One region of the Arthrobacter sp. FW306-06-A genome, then DNA from elsewhere that is predicted to be linked to it. Evidence: riboswitches for the same ligand, from Rfam matches in the RefSeq annotation. Region 1 holds a riboswitch; each other region holds the start of a gene.

Region 1 (7,290 bases):
TGCCATTGGTCGGGTGCCGGGCTCGGACTTGATGATCGAGGAGGCTTCCAGGAAAGGTGCCTTGTTGGTGGCCGCAGCGAACTTGGACCCGAACTCGCCAAAGGAGAGGTGCTGGGCCTTCTTCTCCACCAGGCCGAAGCTCGCGATATCCCAGAAAGCAGTGGAGCCGCCAACGCCAAGGACAACCTCGTAGCCTTCCGGGGCGCGGAAGAACTGGCTCAGCCCTTCACGGACGGACCCCACCAGGTTCTTGACCGGGGCTTGGCGGTGAGAGGTGCCGAGGATGGTTTTGGACGCTGCGGCGAGGGCATCGATCTGTTCCTGCCGGACCTTTGACGGACCGGCACCGAACCGTCCGTCCTTGGGCAGGAGGTCGGCGGGAATCGTGATGCTGGTGTCGCTCACAGGTGCTCCAATTTCGGCGGGGACGAACGCTTTGGTCCGCACGGGCGGGTTGTGGTGGCCGGCAGCCGGGCGGCGGCTGTGCCATAGGCCTTTCCCATTCTGCCTGAACAGCGGCGGTGGGCGGCAACCGGCAGCGGCAAAGTCCAGACACTGAGACAACGCGGCGGGCGTGCAAGTGTCCCGCCTGTGCAACCCTTCCGCGTGCACCTGTTGCGGCTCCCCTTGGGGCCGCAGCTATTCGGACAAAGTCAAAATAGGCTAAGCTTTCCCCCGGACTACCTCGCGGGAAGAGGCGATACGGTGGGACAACGCAAGGTACTGCGCTCGAGGAGCTGAGCTGGATGACGGATCTGATCGACACTACGGAGATGTACCTCAGGACCATCCTGGAGCTTGAGGAAGAAAACATCGTTGCCCTCCGGGCCCGTATTGCCGAGCGCTTGCGCCACTCCGGCCCCACCGTCTCCCAGACCATCGGCAGGATGGAGCGCGATGGACTCGTTGTTGTCTCTGGTGACAGGCATTTGGAGCTCACTGACACCGGGCGCAAGCGCGCCACGGAGGTGATGCGCAAGCACCGGCTGGCCGAACGCCTGCTGGCGGACGTCATCGGGCTGGACTGGGCCTACGTCCACGATGAAGCCTGCCGCTGGGAACATGTGATGAGTGAGCGGGTGGAGCGCCGCATCTACGAGATACTGGACCACCCCACCGAATCCCCGTACGGCAACCCCATCCCGGGCCTTGCCGCGCTGGGCGGCCGGCCGGCCCCCGGCTTCGGTGACGGCGCCATCAGCCTGGTGGAGGCGATGAAGAGCTACGTGCCTGCTTCCGGCGTGACCATCAGCCGCCTCGCGGAGCCGATCCAGGTGGAGCCGGAGCTGCTGTCGCAGTTGGACGAAGGCGGAATCCGGCCCGGCGCTGCAGTGGCCCTGGAGCGCGTGGGCGACTACATCTCGGTGCGGGTGGCCGGGATTGAAGGAGCGCTGGAGCTTCCGCCGGAGGTTGCCGCACACGTCTTTGTGGCCGTCAAGCAGGGCTGAAGCGAAACTTCCATACCCCGGACCTGCCCTTCCAGCCAAAGATAACGGAATTGTTACCTAGGGTCTTAAGCCCCTATAGTAGAACCAGTCGTTTGAAACTTAAGCGTTACCTGATCCGGAGCCGAGCTCTGCCAGCGGATCGGGTGCACGAGTCGTTACTGGCAGAGGCGGGGGAACCACAAGCGGCAGCGGGGGACTGCCTTGGGGTGAAGTCCGTCAGCAGCAAGCCTCTCCAGTGAAGGATTCTTCCGGGAATACCCCTGCGCAGAAGCTTGCCCTTGGCGGGCCGGGTCTTTGATCTCTCTGACCCGAATCCGACAGCTAACTCCGCAGGCTTTTCCAGAGAGGAACCCTTCTTGACCATGCAAACCCCCCGGGGACGCCGCCGTGCTGCCGGCCCCCCTTCGGCGCCGCGGGTTGTCGAAGTTGTCGCAGCGGAGCGCCCCCGCGACCTCCATCGCGACGCCCGCCGCCGCCGGGGTCCGTTCCGCCAGATGACGGAGTTTGCCGCTGCCAGCGGCATCGGCCAGAAGGCCGGCATTGCCCTGGCAGCCACCGGCCTGGTGCTGACCGTGACCGTGCCCGCCACAAGTCCCGTTATGGCCACTGATGCCGCCGGCAGCGCCCCGCTTGCAGCCTCCTCTGTCACGCCGCAGCCCGAGATCTCGGCCGACATCGGTGCCCAGATCGACTTCAGCCGGTCCGCCGTGGTGACCCAGGCGGACCCGGACGGGAAGCTAAAGCAACTGCTGAGTGCCCAGTCGGCCGGCTCCGTGACGCGTGCCGCGTCAGCCGGCACCCTGGCCGCACCGCTGGCATCCCTTGCCACCGCTTCCCCCTTCGGTTACCGGGTCAGCCCGATTACTGGAGGCTCGGGCGACTTCCACCGGGGCCAGGACTTCGTGGCGCAGTGTGGGACATCCGTCCTGGCGGCCGCCACGGGTACCGTGACCTTCGCGGGCTGGCATCAGTTCGGCGGCGGAAACCGAGTGGTCATCGACCACGGGAACGGGCTGGAAACCACCTACAACCACCTGTCGTCCTTCAATGTGAAGGTGGGCCAGACCGTCTCCCGCGGGGATGTGGTGGCGCTGAGCGGCACCACTGGTGCGTCCACCGGCTGCCACCTGCACTTCGAAGTCCAGGTCAATGGCGAAGTGGTCGATCCCATGGGCTGGTTGTAACCGAATGATTGCGCACTCTCAGATCGCCGTGACTAGCCGTGACCTGAATGTGACATTGAAACAAAACTGTTGTACCGTCTAACTCGCGTCAACTTTTCCGAAGTTGACGCTCTTGAGTGGATTGCCTAACTCTGCCACCGCTCAAGGTCCGTTCGCATTTCATCGTCTGGCAGGGGCGGGGGAACCAATTTCGGCCTTCATTCAGAAGGCCTTGGGGTTAAGTCACAAGCTTCCCAGGAAGCAGCGTGGCCGGGTGACTCCCATCCGAATCCGACAGCTCACCTCGCAGGCATTGGGAGAGGCTACCTTCGTGTCTTCACGCCATAATTCTGCGCGCCACCGTGCGCAAACGGTTCGCACCAACCCCTTGGATGCCGTTTCCAAGGCCGTGAGTGCAAATGCCGGGACCGTAGGCCGCCAGGCTGCCGTTGTGGCAGCCGCCTCGGGCCTGATCCTGAGCATGGGCCTGCCGGCCACTGCTGCTGATACCACTGCCGGTGTCTCAGCTTCCACTGAGTCCGGTTCGGCCCAAACGGCCCTCGCAGTCACCGCTGCCCCCACCGCCACGGTTTCCTTTGAACGTCCCGTGGTCAAAACCACCGCTGCTCCCAAGGTGCAGCCGGTGCGTACCCAGTCCACCGACACGGCCACCGCTGCTGCTGCTGCCGGCCAGGACGCCGCGCCGGCCGCCAAGACCGCCCAGACCGTCTCCTCGGCGGCGACCTCGGGCATCGCAGCCATCGCCTACACCGGCATCGGCCACTCGTACGTGTGGGGCGGCACCAGCCCCGTCACCGGCTGGGACTGCTCCGGGTTCGTGCAGTGGGTTTACGCCCAGGCAGGCATCAGCATTCCCCGCACCAACGCGTGGAGCATCATGACCCCCACCTCCGCGCCGCAGCCGGGTGACCTGGTTGTCCAGAACGGCGGCGCCCACGTTGGCATCTACGTCGGCAACGGCATGATGATCAGCGCACTCAACCCCTCACAGGGCACGCTGCTCCACTCGCCTGCAGCCACCGGTACCTCGTCGTACTACCACCTCAACAAATAGTTCTTGGGCTCCGTGCTCCAAGGGCTATTTCTTTGCCCAAAGCTTCTTCGCTAGAAACCACATCCCCGTTCGGGACGCGCCGGCGTACCCCCAAGATGCCGGCGCGTCCAACACACTTTGCCTGCCTACCTGCGGTTGCAAGGAAAACGAAAGAGAGAACTGATGACGACTCGTGCTACCGCACGGCACCGCGCCGAGGTCACCAAGACCAACTCGATCGCTGTCATTGCCAAGGCTGTCAGCGACAACGCCGGCGGCATGGGCCGCCAGGCTGCGGTCATCGCCGCCGCTTCCGGCCTGGTCCTGACCAGCGGCATTGCGGCCAACGCCGCCGATGCCAACGTCAAGCGCGACTCTGCTCCCGCCTCCGCGCTGGAAGTTGAATCCGCCGTCGACGCCCCGATTTCCGCCGCTTCCACCATTGCGATCAGCTTCGAGAAGCCAGCTGTGACCACCACGCCGGCCCCCGTCGTCGAGCCCGAGCCCCAGGTTCAGGTGGAGGAAGCTGCCCCTGCTCCCGCCGCCCAGCCCGTTGCCGCTCCCAAGGTCACCGCCAAGGTCGCCACCGCCGCTGCCCCGGCCGCTCCCGCAGCCCAGGCTTCTGCCAGCGGCAAGGGTGCTGCAATCCTCTCCGCCGCCTACGCCCAGCTTGGCGTCCACCAGGACTGCACCATGCTGGTGACCAACGCCCTGGCCGCCGTCGGCATCCACTTCCACGACTGGCCCGCCGGCTACCTGTCCCTGGGGGACACGGTGCCTGCTTCCCAGGCACAGCCCGGCGACCTGATCTACTACGCCGATGGTGGCGGAGGAATGGCACACATCGCTGTTTACGCCGGAAACGGCATGGCCGTGCATGGCGGCTTCAACGGCAACGACACCGTGGTCTTCAGCGCAAACGTGGGCTCCGGGCCGGTTTTCATCCACGTCAGGTAAGCACCGCATGTCCGGCACTGGCAACAGCCAGTGCTTGTCCAAGGACCCCCGCCCTCGCAGCGGGGGTCCTTGGCGTTTAAGAAGTTCCCCGCAGGGGACTGATGCCTGCCCTGCTGGGGAACGTTCCCCGCAGGGAATCCGGGCGGCGATTACCTGATTTTGCACTTCTCTGTTTACTCTTGTGATGTCGATCCATAGCCCGGACATGCCGAGGGCAGCCGGCCCTCGTGCCCCTGACGGGTGCGGCCGTGAAGAGGTAAGTGCATGCGCACTCTCGTTCTGAATGCTGGATATGAACCGCTGGCGGTCATTACTTTCCGCCGGGCGCTGGTGCTTGTGCTCACGGGCAAGGCGAGCGTCGTGGCCGAAGGGGATGACCCTGTCGTGGGACCCACGGACGTCCTGGGCCGCCCGTCCGTGATCCTCCTCAACCGGTACATCCGGCCCCGATACAACCACTCCACGGCTGTCAGCCGCAGGGGCGTACTCAGACGCGACGGCCATAAATGCGCATACTGCGGCAAGGCAGCGCATACCATCGACCATGTGCACCCCAAGTCCCGGGGCGGGGCTGACTCGTGGGAGAACCTGGTGGCAGCCTGTCTTCGCTGCAACAACGTCAAGGGCGACCACACCCCGACCGAGATGGGCTGGAGCCTGCGCTTTGTGCCGGAGCCTCCGCGCGGCACCAACTGGCAGATCAAGGAACTGGAAAAGCCCACGCCCGCGTGGGATCCGTTCCTCCTGCCCGAACGCGCCGCCTGACCTCCGCTTTCGACGGGAGTGATCGCTGCCCCGCCTGATGGCTAGGCTGGGGGAGTGCAAGAGAACAGCCTGGTTTTTGATGCCCTGATTTTGGCCGGGGGCCGGTCCTCGCGGCTGGGCGGGGTACCCAAACAGTCCCTTGTCTTCCAAGGCCAAACGCTCTTGGAACGGGCCCTGGACGCCGCAGCCGGCGCCCGCCGCACTGTCGTCGTCGGCGACAGCGCCTTCCTGCCATCCCAAAGCACAACACCCCGCCCTGTATCCCCGGCAGCCTGGCCGGCCGACGTGCTCACCTGTCGGGAAGAGCCGCCGTTCGCAGGGCCTGCCGCTGCCATCGCGGCTGGTTTGAACACCTTGGGCGAAAATGGCGGAGCGGCCCCCTTCACCCTGGTGCTGGCCTGCGATATGCCGTTGGCCTCCGAAGCGGTGGCCGTGTTGCGGAAGGCTCTTGCCGCATCTGCAGCACGCCCCGGGGGAGGCGGAGGAGGCGGCGTGATGGCCCTGGCCGGCGACGGGAAGGTCCAGCCGCTGGCGGCCTTTTACAGCACGCCCGGGTTAAAACAAGCCTGCGCGGAGTTGGCCGCACGCGACGCGTTGGTCAACGGCTCCGTCCGGGCTCTCCTTGCTAGTCTGGACGTGCAGCTTGTCACAGTCCCCGCCGGGTCCACCTCCGACGTGGATACCTGGGACGATGCTGCCGCGCTGGGGGTTGCCGCCAGGAGCCAGCGTGAATGCAAGGACCGGAGCGCGGGCGGAACTAACGTGGGAGGCAAGTCGTGAAAAGCCAGGACGAAACGCTGGAGGAATGGTGCAGGGCCCTCCTCCAGGCGTACAAGCTCGAGGACGTCCAGGTAGACATCAACGCGGTGCTGGCACTCGCCGGCGTTGCCGCCCATGCCGTTGTCCGGCCGGCCGCACCGCTTACCACCTTCATTGCCGGCTTCGCCGCAGGCCTGGCTGCCGCTCCCGGCAGGGAGCTGGACGCAGCCTCCATGGACGCGGCGCTGGCCGTTGCCCGCACCCTGGCAGCTGACTACGAGGCTGAAGCCGCCGGGACTCCCGGCGAATGACAGCAGAAGCCCAGAGCGATCCGATGGCACCGCCCGGTTCCGGGCCGGAGAATGCCGGACCGGCAGAAGCCGCCGCGGAAGAAAGTGGTACGGCTGGGGCTGAATCCGGCGACACGGAGCCGGGCGAAACCGAACCAGGGCATGCCCACCACCATCACCTGGCACACACGTGGGAAGAGGCCAGGCAGGCCGCCTACGATGCGGCCACCCCGATTCCTCCCAGCCCCGTGGCCCTGCAGATCGCCTTGGGCCGGAAACTTGACCAGGACATCGTGGCCCTCCAAAACATGCCGCACTATGCGTCCTCGGCCATGGACGGCTGGGCGGTCAACGGAAGCGGTCCATGGATCCCGGTGGAGCCGGGCACCCGGCTGGCGCCGCACCAAGCCAGTCCCATTGCCACCGGCGGCCTGATTCCCGCGGGTGCCAAGGCGGTCCTACGTACCGAGAGTGCAGTCCTCGGCCGGGACGATGAGGGCCCGGTGGTGATGGTCGGAGGCAAGGCCAGGCCGGGCGAACCCCGCGCGGGCGAACACATCAGGAAGGCCGGGGAGGAAGCCCTTGAAGGGGACGTCCTGGTCAAGGCCGGGGTGGAACTCAACCCGGCACACCTGGCCCTGGCGGCACTGGCAGGCTACGACGAAGTGCAGGTCCAGGGAAAGCCGGTGGTGCGGCTGGTGCTGACCGGATCCGAGGTGGTGGAACGTGGTACCCCGGCTCCCGGCCAGGTTCGCGACACGTTCGGCCCGCAACTGCCGGCCGTCGTCGCCATGCTCGGAGGTATCCACGCAGGACAGCAGCGGATCGGCGACTCGTACGCCGAATGGCTTGCG
Region 2 (7,290 bases), on a different contig from region 1:
CCTGCGGGTGCTGTCATTGTGGAACGGCCCTCCTCCCCGGAAAGCACAATGCCCCGCGCGAGGAGAGGCTCCGGGGACGTGCAGACATTAGATTCCGACGAAGGTATACCCGGCGGCAGTCACAGCCTCCCGCGTCGCTGCCGCGTCAACCGTACCTTGCACCCACAGACGGGAACGGCCGCCAGGGACGAGATCAACGGAGGCAGACTCCACCCCATCAACGGCAGAGACGGCCTTCTCGACCGTCTGAACGCAGTGCCCGCAGGTCAAGCCGTCCACAGCGAATTCAACGGTAGTGGCACCGGCGGCTGCGGTGGGGGCAGGGGCGGCTTCAGTCGAGCAGCAGCTGCACCCGGACGCGGAGGAAGCAAGCGGCAGCTGGGTACGGTTTTCGGTTCCACACATGTCAGTTTCCATTCCTTGACGAAGGACTAATGGGCGCTGGGATTGAACGGCTGTGAAAGCCGGGCGCAGGGGCCGGCCGGGACATACCACTTCACTGACAACAACAGAAACTATACCGGGTGGGGGTATCGGGAAGAAAGGAGATGTCCTGTGATAAGCATCTCATGTTATTCAAATGTGACAAATGAGGCCTGCGTGAAGTACGGTCGAAGCCGTGCCGGTTTCTCCGAATGCGGCACTCCCGAGCGGACTTGCCTAACTCTGCCGCTGCCCGGGATCCGTTCGCAACTTTCGTCCGGCAGAGACGGGGAAACCAACAGTGGCCTGCTGCGGGCAGGTCTTGGGGTGAAGCCGTGCCTGGTGCTTTTGGCGCCGGTCCGGCCGGGTGTCTCCCATCCGAATCCGACAGCTAACCTCGCAGGCAGTGGGAGAGGCCCTTTCATGCCCATGCGCAAAGCTCACGGCCGCCACCGCGCGGTCCCTGTCCAGACCAGCGCCCTTGCGGTGTTGTCCAAATCGGTCGCCGGAAACGCCGGTGCCGCCGGCCGGCAGGCGGCCGTTATCGCCGCGGCGTCCGGCCTTGTCCTGACCAGTGGCATTGCCGCCCAGGCAGCCGATGCCCCGGCCCAGCGTGAGGCGGAGCCGGCTCAGGCACTGGAAGTCGCCAGCCAGGTCCAGGCCCCGCTCAGTGCGGACGCAACGGTCCGGATTTCCTTCGAGCGCCCCGCGGTGGAGACCACCCCGGCGCCGGTGGTGGAAGCACCCAAGCCAGCCGCCGTCGAGGCGCCCAAGGCGTCCGCCGCACCCGTGGTGGCTGCAGCGGCTGCGCCCGTGAAGGCGCGGGTGACGGTTGCCCCTGCTGCTGCCGCTCCTGTAGCCGCGCCCGTGGCCGGCGGTATCAACGCCATCATGGTTTCCTCCGCCTACGCCCAGATCGGCATGATCCAGGACTGCACCCGACTGGTCGAAAACGCCCTCAACGCTGCCGGTATCCGTGTCGGGGACCTGGGTCCCATGCAGTTCATGAACTACGGCACCGTGGTCACCGACCCGCAGCCCGGCGACATGGTCATGCAGCCCGGCCACGTAGGAATCTACGTCGGCAACGGCCAGGTCCTCAGCTCGGGCCTGAACGGGAAGAACGAAACCGCAGTGCACCCGCTGACCTGGATGACCTCCAAGGGCAGCGTCACGTTCGTCCGCGCCGGTAAGTAAGCCACTGAAGGGCCGGTGATGCACTGCCTTGGGGGCTGTGCATCACCGGCCCTTCAGCACTTCTGCCCCGGTTGGACGCAGATTCATCCCGTAACGGCGGTCCAAAGCGGCGCGACCGCACATGGTTGGTAGCCACCAGGACCGAGCTGGCGGCCATCGCAGCGCCGGCGATCATCGGGTTGCGCAGGCCCAGCGCGGCGACCGGGATGCCGACGGCGTTAGAGAAGAACGCCCAAAACAGGTTGGTCTCTATGCGCGCCAGCGTACGGCGGGGCAGCCAATCGGTTGCGCGATCCGGCCGGGTCAGTGCCCGTAACCACCGGATCGCCCGATCACGATGTCCGCCCGCCACCGTGCGGGCAATGCGCGCTGCTTGGGTCAGGCAGCCGCGAGTGGAGTGAATAACGGATTTGTAACTTATGCGAACGGTTCGCTACTCTAGGGAGGCATACCCCTGGCGGGTATGTGTTGCCCGCTACGCCAAACCCCGCCGGCGGCCTATAACTATGAATTTCTCAAGGCGGGGGCGGAGGATCCACTTACGGCGCGCGCGGAGCGCGCCTTGGGGCGAAGCTACTTGGCGGCTGCGCTGCCGCGCGTCCTCCAGCAGCCGGACAGTCCACTCGTCCGAATCCGACAGCTAACTTCGCCGGCGCCGAGAGGACCACTATCTTGTCTGCCCAGCCCAAACACGGCCGTCGCCGTGCCCTTCCTGCTCCCAGGCCACGCCGCCCCCTTATGCGTGACGCTGCCATTCTGCTGCGGAGCCAACAGTGGGGCGTTACAGCTGCCGTCACGGGAATGATCGCCCTGACGGCCCTTTCGGCTGCGCAGGCCGACCCGGGTGGCCGCGCCGGAGCCCCGGACCGGACCGCCGCGTCCACAGTTCCTGCCGTTGAGGCTGCCGTTACCGCAGTGCCGACCGCCATCCTGACCTTTGACAGCCCCGCAGTGACCTCCCAGCCGGCTCCTGAACCGGCGTCGCCCGTGGAGGCTGCCGGAACGGTTTCAGGATCGACCCCAGTGGCACCGGATGCGGTGGCCCCCACTGAGCAGTCCAGCGGCCTGAGGGCACCACTGGCCGCCATGAATGTGAGCTCCCCCTACGGATTCCGTGTCAGCCCCATCACCGGAGCTGCCGGCGAACTGCACACTGGCGTCGACCTGACAGGAGCATGCTCGACTCCGGTGTTCGCTGCGGGCTCAGGGAAAGTCGTCGAGGCGGGCTGGAGCCCATATGGCGGTGGCAACCGGATCGTTGTGGATCATGGCAACGGGATGAAGACCACATACAACCACTTGGCCAGCATCGGTGTTTCTATCGGGCAACCAGTAACGCAGGGCCAAGAGATTGCGGGCGTTGGTACGACCGGGGCGTCAACTGGTTGCCATCTTCATTTCGAAGTCGTAGTCAACGGTGCCACCGTCAATCCCTCGGCCTACATTTAACGAGACACGAGGATTCCGGCTATGATCCGTCAGCTGTTCCTGGTTGCGGAAACTCAGACCGCCCGCTGACCTGGATGGCCTCCAAGGGCGCCGTCACGTTCGTCCGCGCGGGTAAATAAACTACTGAAGGCCGGTGATGTGCTGCCTTGGGGGCTGTGCATCACCGGCCTTCAGCATGTCTGCCGCAGGTGGGCGGCGTTTCACCTCATTGCGTCCGTCCGAAGCGGCGCAACCGCAGCGAGTTGGTCACCACCAGGACCGAGCTGGCGGCCATCGCGGCGCCGGCGATCATCGGGTTCAGCAGGCCCAGCGCGGCGACCGGGATGCCCACGGCGTTGTAGAAGAACGCCCAGAACAGGTTCGTCTTGATCGTGGCCAACGTCTTTCGGGACAGCCCGATGGCTTCCGCGACCTGCCCCAGATCGCTTCCCATGACCGTCAGGTCTGCGGCGGCGATGGCCACGTCGGTCCCGCTGCCCATGGCGATGCCCAGGTCAGCCTGGGCCAGGGCCGCGGCGTCATTAACGCCATCCCCTGCCATCGCCACGGTCGCGCCGGATTTCTGCAGCCGGCGCACGGCCTCGACCTTGCCTTCGGGCAGGACCCCTGCCAGCACATCCGCGGCCGGGATGCCCACCTTCGCGGCAACGGCCAGCGCCGCGGAGGCGTTGTCGCCGGTCAGCAGGATCGGACGCAGTCCGAGTTCCTTCAACCTGCCGATCGCGGCAGCCGAGCCCGGTTTGATGGTGTCGGTGAGGCTGATCAGGCCCGCGGCCTGCCCGTTCACGCCGACCCAGATCACGGTCGCTCCGGAGTCCTCCAGCGCGTGCAGATGCTCCAGGCTTTCGGCGGGGGTGTCGATGCCGTTGTCCTTGAGCCATCCGGCGCGTCCGACGACGATTGAGCGTCCGTTGACGGTGCCGCGCACGCCCCCGCCCGGGGCGCTGACGAAGTCGGCCACCGCCGCCAGGGGAGCGTGTTCGCGTGCGGCCCGTGCGATGGCATGGGCCACGGGGTGTTCGCTGGCGGCTTCGGCTGCCCCGGCCAGGGCGAGCAGCTCGTCCCCGTCGGCCGCGGTCAGGCTCTGCACAGCCGCGACGGAAAGTTTGCCGCTGGTGACGGTCCCGGTCTTGTCCAGCACGATGGTGTCCACGGTTCGGGTGTCTTCCAGGACCTGCGGGCCTTTGATCAGGATGCCCAGCTGGGCCCCGCGGCCGGTCCCGGTGAGCAGTGCCGTGGGGGTTGCCAGACCCAGCGCACAGGGGCATGCGATCACCAGCACGGCGACGGCGGCGGTGAATGCCGGCTGCGGGTCCCCGGCGGCAATCAGCCATGCTCCAAAGGTGAGCGCGGAGATGGCCAGGACGACCGGGACAAAGACCGCGCTGATCCGGTCGGCCAATCGCGCGACCGCCGCCTTACCGCTTTGGGCCTGGCTGACCAGTCGCCCCATCTGGGCAAGGGTGGTTTCACTGCCGACCCGCGTGGCCTTGACCAGCAGCCGGCCGTTGGTGTTGATGGTCGCCCCGATCACGGAATCGTCCACGCCGACCTCGACCGGCACCGGTTCGCCGGTGATCAGTGAGGTGTCCACCGCCGACTGGCCCTCCACCACAAACCCGTCCGTGGCGATCTTTTCCCCGGGACGGACGATAAAGACGTCCCCCGGAACGAGCAGATCAACCGGCACCCGTGACTCGGCCCCGTCCCGGACCACGCTGGCTTCCTTGGCGCCGAGGTTCAGCAGCGCGCGCAGGGCGTTGCCGGCGCGCTGTTTGGCGTTGGCTTCCAGATAGCGGCCCAGCAGCAGGAACGTGGTCACCACGGCGGCCACTTCGAAGTACAGGGCGTGGTCGCTCATGTTCATGCCCGGATGTGCGGTCATGAACGGATCGGCCAGAAGCTGCCACGCCGAAAACAGGAACGCTGCACTGACCCCGATGGATACCAGGGTGTCCATCGTGGAGGCCAGGTGCCGGGCGTTAATGGCTGCCGCCCGGTGGAACGGCCACGCGGCCCAGCTGACCACCGGCGCGCTCAGAACGAGCGCAGCCCAACCCCAGTGCGGGAACTGGGCCGCCGGGACCATCGAGATCACCAGCACCGGCAGGGTCAGGGCGGCCGCTGCGAGGAGACGCGGCCGCAGGACGCTGCCCGCGGCTGCAGCCTGCCCTGCCGCTGCCAGGTCATCGCCGCCCGGCTGTGCCGACTGCAGTGCATATTGGATGTGTTGCCTGTCAGGGGCGGGCCGGTCAGCCTTGAGCGAGGCGGTGTAGCCGGTGGCCGTCACCGTGTCGATGATCTGCTGGTCCGACACAGTGTCAGGGACGATGACCCGCGCCGATTCCAGCGGCAGGTTCACCGTGGCGTCAACCCCGTCAAGCTTGCCCAGTTTCCGCTCTACCCGGGCAACGCAGGAGGCACAGGTCATGCCCTGGATATCGAGTTCAAGAATCCTGGTGCCGGGAGCGAGGGTTTCGATGCCCACGCCTAACCCCCGGCCACCACGGCGTAGCCAGCTTCAGCTATCGCCGCGTCGATCCGGGCCGGGTCCAGTTCCTGCGCGGACGTTATGGTGGCCACGGAGAGGCCGTCCTTGTTCAGGGCAACGTCCACCGCGGCGACGCCCTCGAGCTCCTGCAGTTCTTCGGTCACCGATGCAACGCAGTGGCCGCAGTGCATCCCTGAAATATTGATTGTTGTCCTCACGCTCATCGCAGTTTCTCCCTGAATTCTTCTAGCGCAATAGGCGCCCGATGGCTGCCGTTGCTTCCTTGACCTTCGCCTCGCCGGCCTCATCCGAGGTCGCGGCCGCGTTCACCACGCAATGTCCAATGTGTTCCTCGAGCAGGCCCATGCTCACGGCGTGAAGGGCTTTGTTCACCGCCGCGACCTGGGTCAGGATGTCTATGCAGTAGGCATCCTCACCGACCATGCGCGCGATACCGCGCACCTGCCCTTCAATGAGTTTCAAACGCCGCAGGTAAGCCTCTTTGCCGTCGCTGTACCCGTGGTCCGCAACTGCGGAGGACGGAAAGCTGTCAATTCCCTGAGTCATGGCGGCCCCTTCCACTACATCATTTTATATACCCCCCGGGGGTAACAGGTCAAGTACCCCACGGGGGTATGTGAGCAGCAGGCCGGCCCCGCGCCTTCTGGGGATTAGAGCCCTCATTACCCTTGACCCGATACCCCTAGGGGGTATAGGTTCGCTGTTACCGGAAACCGACGTCACAGGCACCAAGTGTCCGCACGCAGTGAAGGTCCGACCAGCGGGAACCCGGGCCGCTGCTTTCCCTCGGCCCCATCTTGTGAAAGGACGCGCGATGACCAGCCACACCCATCCTGTCCCCGGTGAAGCACGTGAAGCGGCGCGCCTGAAAAGCACCATTGTTGAAGTCCAGGGCCTGCACTGGGCAACGTCCAAGGCGGTCGTGGAGCGGATCCTGCTGCAACGTCCTGGCGTATCGGCGGTCGAGGCGAACGCCGTCGCCCAGACCGCCACGGTAACCTTTGACCCGTCCGTGACCTCCGTGGAGGAGATTTCCGCCTGGGTGCGGGACTGCGGATATCACTGCCGGGGGGAATCCGTCCCCGAGCACGTCTGCTACCCCAGCAACAGAAATACGGACACCGACCCTGGTGCAGGACATCACCGGAGTTCTGCGGACAAGCATGCCGGCCACGCCCGCCACGGCACCGCGCATCAGACAGCGGAGCAGGAACGGCCCCCGGCAGCCCATGGCATGTATCATCCGGAACCCGACCCGGCCGAACCCCATGCAGGGCATGCCACTGTGCCTGCACACGGGCACATGGACCATGCGCCGGGCGGCCATGGCGGGATGGCCCGGACGGCCCAGGACGTGATGGGCCACGGCGGTCACCATGCCGGGATGTCGATGGAGGACATGGTCAAGGACATGCGCAACCGGTTCCTGGTCGCCGCCGTCCTGTCAATCGGCGTGACCCTGTGGTCACCCATGGGACGGGACATGTTCGGCTTCACGGCACCGGCCCCGTTCGGTCTCCGGGACGACGTGATGGCCCTGATCCTGTCCTTGCCGGTCATCTTCTACTCGGCCTGGATCTTTTTCGACGGCGCCTACCGTGCGCTGAAAGCCCGGACCCTGGACATGATGGTCCTGGTCGCGATCGCCGTGGGAACCGGCTGGCTGTACAGCGTGTGGGTCACCCTGACCGGCGGCGGGGAAGTGTTCT
Region 3 (7,290 bases), 1.5 Mb from region 1:
CCCCTGCTCGGTGACGGGCGGGCGCTTCTGCTGGGCGAGGTCACGGACCGGAGCGGACGACTCCTGGACATCCACCTCAAAGGCTCTGGACGCACGCCTTTCGCCCGCGCGGGGGACGGCAGGGCCGTCGTCGGGCCCATGCTGCGCGAATACCTCGTCAGCGAGGCTATGTACGCCCTGCACATTCCCACCACCAGGGCACTCGCCGTCGTGGGCACGGGCCGCCAGGTCCGGCGCGACGGTATGCTGCCGGGCGCCGTCCTGGCCAGGGTGGCAAGCAGCCACCTGCGCGTGGGCAGCTTCCAATATGCGCGTGCCACCGAGAACCTCGACCTTCTGAAGCGCTTGGCGGACCATGCCATCAGCAGGCACTACCCCCAGGCCGCGGAAGCCGAAAACCCCTACCTGGCACTGTTCGGGTCGGTCGTCTCCGCGCAGGCGGAACTGGTGGCCCGCTGGATGCTGGTGGGATTCGTCCACGGGGTCATGAACACGGACAACATGACCATCTCAGGGGAAACCATCGACTACGGCCCCTGTGCGTTCATGGATGCCTTCAATCCTGCGGCCGTCTACAGTTCAATCGACGTCAGCGGCCGCTACGCCTACGCCAACCAGCCGGTTCTGGCCGAATGGAACCTTGCCCGGCTGGCGGAGGCGATGCTGCCGCTTATCCACGAAGACCAGGAGCAGGCGGTTGCGCCCGCAGTGGAGGTGCTCGGCGGCTTCCGGGGCCACTACAGCAGGGCGTGGACCGGTGGCATGAATGCCAAGCTCGGCCTTGGCAGCCGCGGGGGAAGTGACGAGGAAACCACGTCCGCTTTGGTGGACGGCGCCCTTGCCATCCTGAAGGACGGTCCCGTGGACTACACCCTCTTCTTCCGTAACCTGGGCAAGGCCGCCCGTGGCGACCTTCGTCCGGTGCGCGGCATGGTTCTTGATCTGGCTGCGTTTGATTCCTGGGCGGAGCGGTGGCAGGCACTCGAACCGGACGCGGAGCTGATGGACAACGTCAACCCGGCGTACATTCCCAGGAACCACCTCGTGGAGGAGGCATTGGCCGCTGCCACGGCCGGAGACCTGTCACCCTTGCAGCAGCTTTTGGAGGCAGTCAGTGACCCCTTCACCGAGCGGCCCGGGCTGGAACGCTACGCCGAAGGCGCCCCCGAGGACTTCGGCAACTATATGACCTTCTGCGGGACCTGACGGCTGCGGGGGCAGGCGGCGGATGCGACAGGAGGGCGGCAGCCGGATGACCGGCTGCCGCCCTCCTGTCTAATGCCTGCGCTGTTGGGCGCCTGCGGTGATGCGAAGACTAGGCGACGCGGACCGCTGAGTAGCCGCCGAGCCAGCTGATGGAGTGCACCTGGGTGTCGTAGCCGTTCACGCCACCGCTGACAACCTGGCCGTTGCCGGCGTAAACGCCAACGTGGCCGGAGGTGATGATCAGGTCGCCGGGCGCAGGAGCGCCGACCACGGTGCCGTACTGGAAGAACTGGGTGGGGGCAAGATCGCCAACGGACTTGCCCACCGAGCGCAGCGCCTTCTCAACCATGGCAGTGCAGTCCTGCTTGATGCCCAGCTGGCCGTAGGCGTTTGCCAGGATGGCAGCGCCGGTGCCGCTGCCGGTGGGGGCGGACACGGGGGTGGCCGAGGCGTAGGACATGTTCATGCCGGTGTTGGCCGGAGCGGCGGCTGCGGTCTGCACGGGTGCTGCTGCAGGGGCCGGAGCCGGTGCCGGTGCCGCGGTGTAGCCGGCGGCGGGGATCTGGATCTGGTCGCCCGGGTAGATGATCGAGGACAGGCCCAGTCCGTTGGCGGACAGGACGCTGTTCAGGCTGACGCCATTAGCAGACGCAATGGCACCCAGGGTATCGCCGGAAACTACGGTGTGGACGCTGCCTGCTGCCGCTGCCGGGGCCGCAACAGGTGCGGAGTACGCCTGCACGTTGGTCTTTTCCGTGGTGTCAGGGCCGGTGACACCGGCGTGGGCCGGGGCGCCGACGCCGAAGGCAATGCCGGACGCTGCAGCAACTGCGAGCGCGGGGCGGCCCAGCGAGCGGGCCTGGGACTTGGCTGTCACGGCGAGGCCCTCGAGAACAATGGAGCGGGCCGGAGTTGCGCGGTGACGGGCAGTGGTGGAATTTTTTGACACGGTTGATCGCCTCTCCCATGCCTGCGGGGTGAGCTGTCGGGTTCGGGCTGGAGATACCCGGCCGGAAGCAACCCCGTAATGGACGGAGGCGCTATCGACTTAACCCCAAGGCCACAAGTGGCCGCGGAAACTTGGTTCCCCCGTCCCTGCCAGCTGGAGCGGTTGTATCCCATGATCAGTGGCAGGGCTCGGCATACTGATGGGAATGTCCCGTCTGAGAGGGACACCTGAAGACCATAACCCACATGCGGTGGCATTGTCACATTTGGATAACATACGAGGTTTCCCTCTCGAATTCCGCAAACGTTTGGACGTTACGGCTGTTATCGGTGTCGACCTCGGCTAATAGCCGGGCTTGCAGGACAGGTAACGGCCCGGACACGGACACGGGATGTTTGCCGCGGCTCCATGGAACTGGCCGTTTCCATTCAGGCGCTCCGCGATCCGACCGCTAGGCTGTTTGCATGCCAGATTTCGACCGGTTCCGGGTACTGCTCGAAGAGGAGCGGGCGCGGCGCCTGGAGTTGCTGCCGGCGCTGCGGGCTGACATCCAGGCAGCGAATTCGGCCCGGCAGGACTCCAATGTCGATGACGAGCACGACCCCGAAGGGGCCACGATCGCGTTTGAGCTCTCGCAGGCTTCGGCGCTCCTGAAGCAGAGCTCGGCCGGCCTGGACCAGATTGACGCGGCGCTGGCCCGCCTGGCAGCGGGGACCTATGGAACCTGCGCCGTGTGCGGGGAGCCCATTGCGGAGGGCAGGCTGGAAGCGCGGCCCTGGACACCGTTTTGTATCCGCCACGCCTCGTCCGGTCGGGGACGATGACTGGCCCTGCGGATGTGGTGTCCGCGGCGGCGGAGTTCGTTGACCGGACCCTCCAGAACGAGGGCGCCTGGTACCGGGCGGACGACGTCGGGAACCGGCTTGGCTGGGTGCTGGACTCTTACGGTTCCTCCATCGGAGCGGTGCGCGGCACGGTGCGCGATGCCCTGCGCAAATTCAAGGACCTGGACCACGACACCACGGTGATGCTTGCGTCCACCCTGTGGGGACAGCCCCGGCCCGGCTCCCGCCCCGTGTTTGAGCGCCGGTTGGCGGCCGTGGTGCTGCTGCAGTCACGGGTGCGGCTGCTCAGGCACTCGGACCTGACCCGGCTGGAAGGCTTCCTTCGTTCTGCCCAGGCTGCAGACCTGATCCAGCCCCTCCTGGGCGACGTCCTGGTGCCGCTGCTGTCCGGCCTCGGGGAGCGCGAGCGGCAGCGGGCCAACGCGGTCCTGGCCCGGTGGCGGGACGACCCCGACCCGCAGCTTCAGGCGGCGGCAGCCGCCCTTGAAAAAGATTTGATCCTTTGACCTCGAAACCGGGAGATCCGCATGAATGAGCACTTTGACCTTGACCGTTTTGTTGCCGCGCAAAACAGCGGCGGCACCTATGACCAGGCGCTGGGGGAGCTGCAGGTCGGCAGGAAGTCCGGCCACTGGATGTGGTTCATCTTCCCGCAGATCTCCGGGTTGGGGCAGAGCGCAATGTCCCGCAAATACGCCATCTCCTCACTCGCAGAGGCCCGTGCCTACCTGGATCATGAGGTACTGGGGCCGCGGCTCCTGGAGTGCGCCCTGGTCCTGGCCAACCATGCAGACCAGTCCGCGGAGGACATCTTCGGCGGCATTGATGCCAGGAAGCTGCGGTCGTCCATGACACTGTTTCTCCGGGCGGCACCCGGAGAAACAGTGTTCAAGACTGTCCTGGCCCAGTTCTTCGACGGCGAGCCTGACCCTGCCACCGATGAGATCCTGGCTGGCCACGCCGCTGGCTGACGCCGGGTTGGCGGATCAGCCAGGCCCGGGGAACCGGCTAGGGCGTGGGGCTGCCGCCGTTGACGTTCAGTGTTTCCCCTACCACGTAGCTGGACTCGGGTGAAGCCAGGAAGACGTAGGCGGGTGCCAGCTCCGCGGGCTGTCCTGCCCGGCCCAGGGGAGTCGACTGGCCGAATTCCGGCAGCTGCTCCTTGGGCTGGCCACTGCTGACCTGCAATGGCGTCCAGATGGGACCCGGGGCCACGGCATTCACCCGGATTCCCTTGGGTGCCAGCTGCTGTGCCAGTCCCTTGGTGAAGTTGTTGATGCTGGCCTTGGTGGTGGCGTAGTCCACCAGGGTGGGGGACGGGTTGTACGCCTGGATGGAGGTGGTGTTGATGATGGTTGAGCCGGCCGGCATGTGCGGGACGGCGGCCTTGGTCAACCAGAACATCGCATACACGTTGGTCTTGAGGGTGTGGTCGAACTGCTCGTCGGTGATGTCCTGCAGGTCCTCCTGGGCCACCTGCTTCCCGGCGTTGTTGACCAGGATGTCCACCCCGCCCAGCACGGCAACCGCCGTATCAACGACTTCCCGGCATGTGGCGGAATCCTTGAGGTCGCCCGGCACCTTGACGGCCTTGCGGCCCGCAGCCTCGATGATCCCGGCGATGCGGGAGGCGTCCTCCTCTTCCTGGGGCAGGTAGGAAAGGACGACGTCGGCGCCTTCCCTTGCAAAGGCAATGGCAGTTGCGGCGCCGATGCCTGAGTCCGCGCCGGTCACGATGGCGCGGCGGCCTTCCAGCCGTCCCGTTCCGCGGTACGTTTCTTCGCCCAGGTCAGCCTTGGGCGTCAATTCGGCGTCGAGGCCCGGCTCGGGCTGGTGCTGCTTGGGCGGGGAAATCTTTTCGTAGGCAGTCACGGGATTACGGAAGGTGTACTGGTCAGTCATGGTGGTCCTCCTGTTCGTGCGGACTCGGGCTGGTTCGTCGCCCCGGAAATTGAAGCAGCCTGCGATTAATGGATCACAGCAAGCCAAAAAGCTAAGCATGCTTACGGTTCCCAGCCTAGGCAATGAAACCCCGCCCTGCCAAGCGGTCCTTCGGCGTGGCCGCGTCAGTCCCGCCGTACTTCCACCAGCCTGACCTCCGCCAACCGCCCGCCGTCGACCTTCGCTTCCATGAATGTGCAGGAGGGCTGCCGGCGGCGGTCCGTGGGCGACCCGGGATTCAGCAGCCGCAGCCCGTTCGGCGACGCGGTGTCCCAGGGAATGTGGCTGTGCCCGAACACCAGGACATCGGCTTGCGGATACAACGCTTCGCACCGCAGTTCGCGGCCCTTCGCCTGCCCTGTCTCGTGGACCATCGAAAACCGGACGCCCTCCAAGGTCGCGCTGGCCGTTTCAGGAAGGCGGCGGCGCAGCTCCGCGCCGTCATTGTTCCCATACACGCCCAGCAGACGCCTGCTTCGGCGCTCGAATTCGTCCAGCAGCGCTGCGTCCACCCAGTCACCGGCGTGGAGCACCACATCGGCATTTTCAACGGCCCGCCACACCTGGGCGGGAAGGTCTTTGGCGCGTTTTGGCACGTGGGTATCGGCGATGAGGACAAGGTTCAAGGGCATATCCGCATCCTGCCATGAAGCTCTGTTCCCGCGCCCGCCGCAGTCGTACTCTGGGGCTGGGAGGTGATTGCCATGGAGGCAGCCCAAGGCGACCGCATCGTCGTGCACGGAAGGACCGTAGGGTCCTCGGACCGGCACGGGGTGATCCTGGAAGTCCGCGGCGAAGGCGGAAGCCCGCCCTATGTTGTCCGCTTTGACGACGGGCACGAAACGGTCATGTATCCCGGCGGCGATTTCGCCGTCGACCGCGCACACAACACCTGACCGGCGGTGCAAGCGGGACTGCGCCCCGCCGCTCCACCTGTCAGACTGGACGAATGGACCACTTTCCGTACTCCAGCACGTCATCCACCCCACCGCCCCGCTCCGGTCCGCGCGACCCGGGTGACGCCTGGGTGGAAGGGGACCGGGGCCGGTACTGGGGCAGGTTCGGTGCGGCCGGCGTCCTGGCCTACGACCCTGCCAAGGGGGTGCTCCTGCAGCACCGCGCCGTCTGGAGCCACAACGGGGGAACCTGGGGCCTTCCCGGCGGGGCGCTGCATGAGGGCGAAGAAGCGGTGGACGGCGCGCTCCGCGAGGCCTACGAGGAGGCGGCCGTCCCGTCGGAGAGCGTGGAAGTGCTGTTCACCTCGGTCCTGGACCACGGCTACTGGTCCTATACCACCGTGGTGGTGCGGGTGCTGGAGTCCTTCGAGCCCGTTATCAGCGATCCCGAAAGCATTGCGCTGCTCTGGATCCCGGTAGCCGAGGTGGACGCCCTGGAGCTGCATCCGGGTTTCGCGGCGGCCTGGCCGGAACTGCTGGCGCGGCTGGACTCCGGAGAGTCCTGGTAAACGGGGAGTCCTGGTGAACGGGGAACGCTGCTGAACCCCGGCCTGCGCCGCTGCTAGTAGCCTTCGCCGTACTCGGCCGTCACCAGGATGGGCAGGTGGTCCGAATTGCCGCGCGGCAGCGTCTCCACACTGGCGATGTCCAGGCCCAGTGACGTGGCGAAGTCGAAGTGGCCCTTGAACACCTTGTACCTGGTGTAGGTCCGCCTGTTGCTGAGGGACAGGGCGTATCCGGAGTTCTTCATATGCATGTCAAGGTTCTTGGTGAAGAACGGGTAGTTGAAGTCACCCACCATCAGGGTCATCAGGCCCTTGCCCATGCTCAGCAGCTCGGCGTGCGCTGCGTGGATCTGCTTGCGCCGCAACGAGTTGGAGGCAGTGAGCGGGGCTGCATGGAAGGAGCCGATCACCAGCTCATGCTGGGTTTCGTTGTCCATCACCCTGGTGCCGATCAGCCGCTCATGGGCCGGGGCCAGCACCCTGTCATGCATGGACTTCTTCAACGCGAAGGACTGGGTGTCCAGTGCAGTGAAGCGGCTGGTGCGGTAATAGATGGCCAGGCCCAACCGGTTGCCCTTGGTGGCATCGGCAAGGTGCAGGGGGCCCAGGGTTTCGGGAAGGTCGCTGGCATCCACTTCCTGGAGGCACAGCGCATCGATGTCATGGTTCCGTGCCAGGGCGAGGAGCTCGCCGCTGGCATTGTGCTTGCGGAGGTTGTAGCTGATGACGCGCATGAAACACCTCTTTTGAGGGTTGCTGACAGGACCAGTTCCTTACTCTAGTCCGATTGCCGCCCCCACCCTCCAACATTTCGCCGGCCGTCCCGGCGCGCCGTTCCCGTGAAGGATAGAGTTAGTGGCAATTCACTGAACGTTTCGTAAGGGGCC

The links. Region 1 has a riboswitch for cyclic di-AMP ahead of LFT49_RS04645 (M23 family metallopeptidase). Riboswitches for the same ligand answer to the same signal wherever they lie in the genome.
Region 2: it holds a riboswitch for cyclic di-AMP, as region 1 does, so the genes downstream of both, LFT49_RS22655 (M23 family metallopeptidase) here and LFT49_RS04645 (M23 family metallopeptidase) in region 1, are expected to answer to the same signal.
Region 3: it holds a riboswitch for cyclic di-AMP, as region 1 does, so the genes downstream of both, LFT49_RS11425 (C40 family peptidase) here and LFT49_RS04645 (M23 family metallopeptidase) in region 1, are expected to answer to the same signal.

The regions. Positions count from the first base shown of each region.
Region 1 covers NZ_CP084552.1:967,326-974,615, forward strand. The annotation lists gene serC (phosphoserine transaminase) at 1-405, opposite strand, end outside; gene LFT49_RS04640 (metal-dependent transcriptional regulator) at 747-1,448, shown strand; cyclic di-AMP (ydaO/yuaA leader) riboswitch at 1,589-1,800, shown strand; gene LFT49_RS04645 (M23 family metallopeptidase) at 1,811-2,632, shown strand; cyclic di-AMP (ydaO/yuaA leader) riboswitch at 2,761-2,938, shown strand; gene LFT49_RS04650 (C40 family peptidase) at 3,000-3,686, shown strand; gene LFT49_RS04655 (NlpC/P60 family protein) at 3,849-4,622, shown strand; gene LFT49_RS04660 (HNH endonuclease) at 4,887-5,387, shown strand; gene mobA (molybdenum cofactor guanylyltransferase) at 5,442-6,167, shown strand; gene LFT49_RS04670 (DUF6457 domain-containing protein) at 6,164-6,457, shown strand; gene LFT49_RS04675 (molybdopterin molybdotransferase MoeA) at 6,454-7,290, shown strand, end outside.
Region 2 covers NZ_CP084553.1:72,797-80,086, forward strand. The annotation lists gene LFT49_RS21490 (heavy-metal-associated domain-containing protein) at 88-417, opposite strand; cyclic di-AMP (ydaO/yuaA leader) riboswitch at 658-839, shown strand; gene LFT49_RS21495 (NlpC/P60 family protein) at 847-1,620, shown strand; cyclic di-AMP (ydaO/yuaA leader) riboswitch at 2,123-2,287, shown strand; gene LFT49_RS22655 (M23 family metallopeptidase) at 2,422-3,069, shown strand; gene LFT49_RS21505 (heavy metal translocating P-type ATPase) at 3,275-5,500, opposite strand; gene LFT49_RS21510 (heavy-metal-associated domain-containing protein) at 5,560-5,868, opposite strand; gene LFT49_RS21515 (metal-sensitive transcriptional regulator) at 5,807-6,127, opposite strand; gene LFT49_RS21520 (heavy metal translocating P-type ATPase) at 6,396-7,290, shown strand, end outside.
Region 3 covers NZ_CP084552.1:2,478,703-2,485,992, reverse strand. The annotation lists gene LFT49_RS11430 (protein adenylyltransferase SelO) at 1-1,206, shown strand, start outside; gene LFT49_RS11425 (C40 family peptidase) at 1,316-2,155, opposite strand; cyclic di-AMP (ydaO/yuaA leader) riboswitch at 2,159-2,329, opposite strand; gene LFT49_RS11420 (TraR/DksA family transcriptional regulator) at 2,620-2,979, shown strand; gene LFT49_RS11415 (DNA alkylation repair protein) at 2,976-3,506, shown strand; gene LFT49_RS11410 (DUF1810 domain-containing protein) at 3,528-3,971, shown strand; gene LFT49_RS11405 (glucose 1-dehydrogenase) at 4,009-4,902, opposite strand; gene LFT49_RS11400 (metallophosphoesterase family protein) at 5,067-5,573, opposite strand; gene LFT49_RS11395 (DUF1918 domain-containing protein) at 5,646-5,837, shown strand; gene LFT49_RS11390 (NUDIX domain-containing protein) at 5,891-6,406, shown strand; gene LFT49_RS11385 (endonuclease/exonuclease/phosphatase family protein) at 6,460-7,137, opposite strand.